2 linked regions of the Marinobacterium aestuarii genome follow. Each later gene encodes a partner of the first gene's protein in a complex. Links are inferred from orthologs where the notes say so. Each region holds a gene or a part of one and is shown on either strand. Other genes may lie near its edges. The genes, in order: nusB and rpsJ.

Evidence for each region.
Region 2: the proteins of nusB (region 1) and rpsJ are in contact, whole or in part, in a solved structure (PDB 3D3B), measured with the Escherichia coli proteins. The link is inferred for Marinobacterium aestuarii from one-to-one orthologs.

Annotation. Positions count from the first base shown.
Region 1 is NZ_CP015839.1:485,163-488,445, forward strand. The notes cover bases 26-2,992. They hold nusB (transcription antitermination factor NusB), read left to right. Parts: upstream 26-1,254; coding sequence 1,255-1,731; downstream 1,732-2,992. Other genes in these bases: ribBA (bifunctional 3,4-dihydroxy-2-butanone-4-phosphate synthase/GTP cyclohydrolase II), read left to right, coding at 26-761; ribH (6,7-dimethyl-8-ribityllumazine synthase), read left to right, coding at 774-1,247; thiL (thiamine-phosphate kinase), read left to right, coding at 1,743-2,735; A8C75_RS02090 (phosphatidylglycerophosphatase A family protein), read left to right, coding at 2,750-2,992. In the rest of the region: more of ribBA, read left to right, coding at 1-25; more of A8C75_RS02090, read left to right, coding at 2,993-3,217. UniProt on the Escherichia coli protein: Part of the processive rRNA transcription and antitermination complex (rrnTAC). The complex forms an RNA-chaperone ring around the RNA exit tunnel of RNA polymerase (RNAP).
Region 2 is NZ_CP015839.1:4,880,878-4,884,072, reverse strand. Bases 69-2,947 are described here. They hold rpsJ (30S ribosomal protein S10), read left to right. Parts: upstream 69-1,291; coding sequence 1,292-1,603; downstream 1,604-2,947. Other genes in these bases: rplD (50S ribosomal protein L4), read left to right, coding at 2,368-2,947; rplC (50S ribosomal protein L3), read left to right, coding at 1,717-2,355; tuf (elongation factor Tu), read left to right, coding at 69-1,020. In the rest of the region: more of tuf, read left to right, coding at 1-68; more of rplD, read left to right, coding at 2,948-2,973; rplW (50S ribosomal protein L23), read left to right, coding at 2,970-3,195. UniProt on the Escherichia coli protein: Involved in the binding of tRNA to the ribosomes. Part of the processive rRNA transcription and antitermination complex (rrnTAC). The complex forms an RNA-chaperone ring around the RNA exit tunnel of RNA polymerase (RNAP).

The sequences.
Region 1 (3,283 bases):
AAGATATTGTTCAGCCGGGGCATATATTCCCGCTGATGGCCCAGCCCGGTGGTGTACTGAGCCGTGCAGGCCACACTGAAGCGGGTTGCGACCTGCCGCGTCTGGCGGGTCTGTCGCCAGCGTCTGCGATTGTCGAGATCATGAATGAAGACGGCACCATGGCGCGTCGGCCCGATCTGGAAAAATTTGCCGAGAAACATGGCCTCAAGATAGGTACTATCGCCGACCTGATTCACTACCGCACGCTCAACGAGCATACGGTAGTACGTGAAGACGAAGGTGTATTGCCCACCGAGTTCGGCGACTTCAACTTTGTGACCTATCGCGATGAAATCCAGAACTGCACGCACCTGGCGTTGACCCAGGGCGAGATCAGCGCTACGGAGCCGACCCTGGTGCGGGTACATATTCGTACCGAAGTGCTGCGCGATGTGGTGGGTGCCTGCCCGGGCGATACCGTGAAATGGACCATGCGCCGTGCGCTGCGCAAGGTGGCGGAAGAAGGCCGGGGCGTGGTGCTGCTGCTGGATGTGGGCAGCAAGATCAACCTGGGCACGGCATTGCAGCAGATGTTGCAGGGGCCGAAGAAGTCCAAGGTGAATGTCAGTGCTTCCGGTGCCTATCTTACGGTTGGCACCGGCTCGCAGATTCTGCGTGACCTGGGCGTGGGCAAGATGCGCCTGCTCAGCTCGCCGATGAAATTTAATGCGATCTCCGGTTTTGATCTGGAAATCGAAGAATACATTCCATACGAAGATTAAGTGGGACTGCCAATGTCTGTGAAAATATATGAAGGTGATTTTGTGAGCTGTGCCGGCAACTACGCTATCGTGGTCGGCCGTTTCAACGCTTTCGTGGTGGAAAGTCTGCTGGAAGGCGCCCTCGATACCCTCAAGCGCCATGGCGTTGAGGAAGACAAGATTCGCGTGATTCGGGTGCCGGGCGCATTCGAAATCCCGCTGGCAGTGCAGCGCGTCGCGGCTCAGAAGAAAGACGATGCCATCATCGCCCTGGGTGCCGTGATCCGCGGTGGTACACCGCACTTTGAATATGTGTCCGCCGAAAGCTCCAAGGGCGTGGCTCAGGTCGCCATGGAATATAATGTACCGGTCGCAAATGGCATTCTGACCGTTAACAGCATCGAACAGGCGATCGAGCGCTCCGGCACCAAGGCCGGAAACAAGGGCGCGGAAGCGGCCTTGTCAGCGCTGGAAATGGTCAGCCTGCTGCGACAACTCGAGGTTTAAGCGCAACATGTCCGACGCTCCTGCTCCTACCCCCAAGCGCAAAAAGGTTTCTCTGACCGAGAAACGCCGTTCCGCCCGCAGCTTTGCGCTGCAGGCGGTCTATCAGTGGCAGATTGCCGGTCAGCCGCTGACCGAAATCGACGCCCAGTTTCGTGTCGACAACGACATGAAAGACACTGACGTGCAGATGTTCTCCGAGCTGCTGCACGGTGTGGCCAAGTCCAAATCCGAACTGGACAAGGCCTTCGAGCCCTATCTGGATCGTGCAGTAAAAGATCTGGATCCCATTGAGCTGGCAGTGCTGCGTATAGGCACCTACGAGCTGATGCAGCGGGTCGAAGTGCCCTATCGCGTGGCCATCAACGAAAGCGTTGAGCTGGCGAAGATCTTCGGCGCGACCGAAAGCCACAAGTACGTCAACGGTGTACTCGACAAGCTGGCTCAGCGCGTACGTTACGCTGAAATCCGCGCCCGCAAGGGCTGACGGACAGCGCCTTGGACGAGTTTGCGCTCATACGGCATTACTTCAGCAGCCTGACCGATAACGACGCCAGCATTGTCGTCGGCATTGGTGATGACTGTGCCCAGGTGCGGGTGCCGCCGGACATGGATCTGGTGCTCTCAATCGATACCCTGGTTGAAGGCACCCACTTCCTGGCGGGAACCGATCCTGCGCATATCGCCAGTCGGCTCATGGGGGCTGCTGTCAGCGACCTTGCCGCCATGGGGGCGCAGCCTGCCTGGTTCACCCTGGCGCTGACGCTGCCCCGTGCCGATGAAGCCTGGCTCGCGGCCTTTGCTGCAGCCCTGGGGCACTGTGCACGGCGTTTTGGCATTCGTCTGGTGGGCGGTGACACCACCCGCGGCCCGCTGACGCTGAGCGTGCAGGTGCAGGGGCTGGTGCCCGCCGGGCGTGGGCTGCATCGCCGCGGCGCCGCTGTGGGCGATCTTGTCTGTGTCTCCGGCACCCTCGGTGACAGTCGTGCAGGTCTGGATATCCAGCTGCGCCCCGAGGTTCAGCCTGATCCGCTGCCGGCCAGCAGTCAGGTCTTGCTGCAGCGTTTCTTTGCCCCCGAGCCCAGGCTGTCGACCGGTCTTCTGATCGCCGATTATGCCAGCAGCTGTATCGATATCTCCGATGGGCTGCTGGCGGATCTGGGGCACATTCTTCGGGCCAGTGACGTCGGTGCCCGTATCGAGCGTCGCCAGCTGCCGTTGTCCAAGGCGCTGCGGGCCTATACCGATATAGAGCAGGCGCGGGACTGGGCGCTGTCCGGTGGCGAGGACTTCGAGCTCTGCTTTACGGTACCCGCTGCGCGCTGGGATGCGCTCTGCGCGCAGCTTGAACTCCACGGGGTGCCGCTGTGTTGTGTGGGCGAAATTCTGCCTGCCAGCGCCGGCCTGCGACTGGAAGACGGGGGTGTGCAGCTGGCCGAGAGTACTCAGGGCGGCGGATATAACCATTTTGCGCAGGGCGATGACGCCTGATAGCGGGAGTAGCGATGCAGGGTTTGGCAGTTTGGCGCAATCCGGTTCATTTTCTGGCCTTTGGCTTTGGCAGCGGTCTGGCACCCAGGGCCCCCGGAACCTTTGGTACCCTGGCGGCGATTCCGCTTTATCTGTTGATGACGCTGCTGCCCCTGTGGGGGTACCTGCTGGTGCTGGTCGTGGCGGCGGGGCTGGGGATCTATCTGTGCGGGCGCACGGCGCGGGATATGGGCGTACATGATCACCCCGGTATCGTCTGGGATGAATTTGTCGGCTTCTGGATCACCATGCTGTTCGTACCGGTTAACTGGGTCTGGATTCTGGTTGGATTTGCGCTGTTCCGGCTGTTCGATATATGGAAACCCTGGCCGATTCGGATGGTCGATCAAAAGGTCGAGGGCGGCTTTGGCATCATGCTGGATGATGTGCTGGCCGGGATTTATGCGCTGCTGGTACTGCAGTTGCTGGTGTTTCTTTTTTAGCAGTCTGTCGGGTCTTGCTGATCGTTAGCGCTGTGATATTTCGCAATTTAATTCTTCCTGTGCAGG
Region 2 (3,195 bases), 4.4 Mb from region 1 along the record:
GAGTACGAATCTCCGAGCCGTCACTACGCGCACGTTGACTGCCCGGGACACGCCGACTACGTCAAGAACATGATCACCGGTGCGGCCCAGATGGACGGCGCTATCCTGGTATGTGGCGCAACTGACGGCCCTATGCCGCAGACTCGCGAGCACATCCTGCTGTCGCGTCAGGTTGGCGTACCTTTCATCGTTGTCTTCCTGAACAAGGCTGACCTGCTGGCTGAAGATTGCGGCGGCGTTGAGTCTGAAGAATACGCTGAAATGCTGGAACTGGTAGAAATGGAGCTGCGCGAGCTGCTTGATGCCTACGACTTCCCGGGTGACGACACGCCGATCATCGCTGGTTCCGCTCTGATGGCCCTTAACGGCCAGGATGACAACGAACTGGGTACGTCTGCTGTCCTGAAACTGGTTGATGCGCTGGACAACTACATCCCGCAGCCTGAGCGTGCAATTGACCTGCCGTTCCTGATGCCAGTGGAAGACGTCTTCTCCATCTCCGGTCGCGGTACTGTTGTAACCGGTCGTGTAGAGCGTGGCATCCTGAAAGTGGGCGACCAGATCGAGATCGTTGGTGTTCGCGATACTCAGGTTACTACCTGCACGGGCGTTGAAATGTTCCGCAAACTGCTGGACGAAGGTCGTGCAGGCGAGAACGTTGGCGCGCTGCTGCGTGGCACCAAGCGTGACGACGTTGAGCGTGGTCAGGTTCTGTGCAAGCCGGGTTCTATCAAGCCGCACACTCAGTTCGAAGGCGAAGTCTACGTACTGAGCAAAGAAGAAGGCGGACGTCACACTCCGTTCTTCAAAGGCTACCGTCCACAGTTCTACTTCCGTACCACAGACATCACCGGCGCCTGTGAGCTGCCGGAAGGTGTTGAAATGGTAATGCCGGGTGACAACGTGCAGATGTCCGTTACCCTGATCAACCCGATCGCCATGGAAGAAGGCCTGCGTTTCGCGATTCGCGAAGGCGGCCGTACCGTTGGTGCTGGTGTTGTAGCTAAAATCATCGCCTAAGATCAGTTCGCTGATCTGAGGTGACGAAAAGGCCCTCTTCGGAGGGTCTTTTTTTATGCTCAGGATGAGCATGAGTGTGTCGGGCCAGGATGCCCACTTGTGGTCAAGTAGGGTGAAGCGTGTTCTGTTTCGGGCGAGGGTCAATTGTTGCTGTTTAATTAATAACCGCATTCACTTGACGCTGGTTGCGCCCCTGAGTAGAATTTGCGTCCCTTCCTAGAAGGGTATGCCGGCTTCGGCCGTTCAAAAACTTTGATTAAGTGTGATCAAAATGCAGAATCAGAAAATTCGAATTCGTCTGAAGGCGTTTGATCATCGCCTGATCGACTCTTCCGCTTTGGAGATCGTAGAGACTGCAAAGCGGACTGGTGCTCAGGTGCGTGGTCCGATCCCACTTCCCACCCGCAAAGAGCGTTTTACCATCCTGGTTTCTCCGCACGTCAACAAAGACGCGCGCGATCAGTATGAAATCCGTACTCACAAGCGAGTTCTGGACATCGTTGAGCCGACTGAGAAAACAGTTGACGCGCTGATGAAACTGGATCTGGCAGCGGGCGTTGAAGTGCAGATCAGCCTCGGCTAATTCAGCACTGCGCATTCTAATTTATATTCATGAAGCGCTGTTTGTGGAATGCCCTGTAAAGGGTAGCCGTAGTGGGTAACAGCCCCGTACACAACTGGCAAGAGGTTAAAAACATGACTGTAGGTCTAATCGGACGTAAAGCGGGCATGACCCGTGTCTTCACTGAAGATGGCGTGTCCGTGCCAGTCACCGTCATCGAGGTCGAGCCGAACCGCGTGACTCAGGTGAAAACCATTGAAGCTGATGGTTACACTGCTGTGCAGATCACCACTGGTGGCTGTAAAGCGAGCCGGCTGAGCAAGCCGGAAGCTGGTCACTTTGCTAAAGCTGGCGTTGAAGCCGGCCGCGGTTTGTGGGAGTTCCGCCTGTCGAATGACGAAGAAATCAACGTCGGCGATGCGCTGACCGTTGAGCGCTTCGAAGCAGGTCAGAAAGTAGATGTTACCGGTCAATCCAAAGGCAAGGGCTTCCAGGGCGCGATCAAGCGTTGGAACTTCAGCATGCAGGATGCGACTCACGGTAACTCTCTGTCTCACCGAGCTCCGGGTTCCATAGGACAATGTCAGACTCCTGGCCGCGTCTGGAAAGGCAAAAAAATGGCAGGTCACATGGGTGCTGAACGCGTCACTATTCAGACCCTTGAAGTCGTTCGCGTTGACGCTGAACGCAACCTGCTGTTGGTCAAAGGTGCCGTGCCGGGTGCTCCCGGCGGTGACGTAATCGTTAAACCGGCTGTCAAGGCTGGCGCCTAAGGGGAGGTTGACATGAATCTGAATCTAGCTGGAACTGCCGGTTCGGTTGAAGTATCCGACCTGGCTTTTGGTAAAGAATTCAACGAATCGCTGGTTCATCAGGTCGTTACGGCGTACCTGGCCGGTGGTCGTCAGGGTACCAAAGCTCAGAAAACCCGCTCAGAAGTATCTGGCGGTGGTGCTAAACCGTGGCGTCAGAAAGGTACAGGCCGTGCTCGTGCCGGTACCATTCGTAGCCCGCTGTGGCGCTCAGGTGGCGTAACTTTTGCTGCCAAAACACGCGATCACTCTCAGAAAGTAAACAAGAAAATGTACCGCGCAGCACTGCGTTGCATCTTCTCTGAGCTGGTGCGTCAGGATCGTTTGGTTGTAGTTGAAGATTTCGCTCTGGAATCTCCGAAAACCAAGCTGTTCATTGCCAAGCTGAATGAGTTGTCTCTGGGCAACGCATTGCTGATCACTGAAGACGTTGAGCAGAACCTGTATCTGGCTTCTCGTAACGTACCGCACGTTGACGTGCGTGACGCTGCAGGCATCGACCCTGTCAGCCTGGTTGGCTTCGAGAAGGTTCTGGTAACTGTGCCTGCTCTGAAGAAAATCGAGGAGGTACTGGCATGAACCAGGCTCGTATTTATCAGGTGCTAATGGGGCCACATATTTCCGAGAAAGCAACGATTGTAGCTGAGGGTTCTCAGCAGGTTGTTTTCCGTGTGGCTGACACTGCTACCAAGCAGGAAGTCAAAACTGCTGTTGAAGCGCTCTTTAATGTCAAAGTTAAAGGCGTCAACATCCTTAATATCAAGGGCAAGACCAAGCGCACAGCGCGTGGCCTTGGCAAGC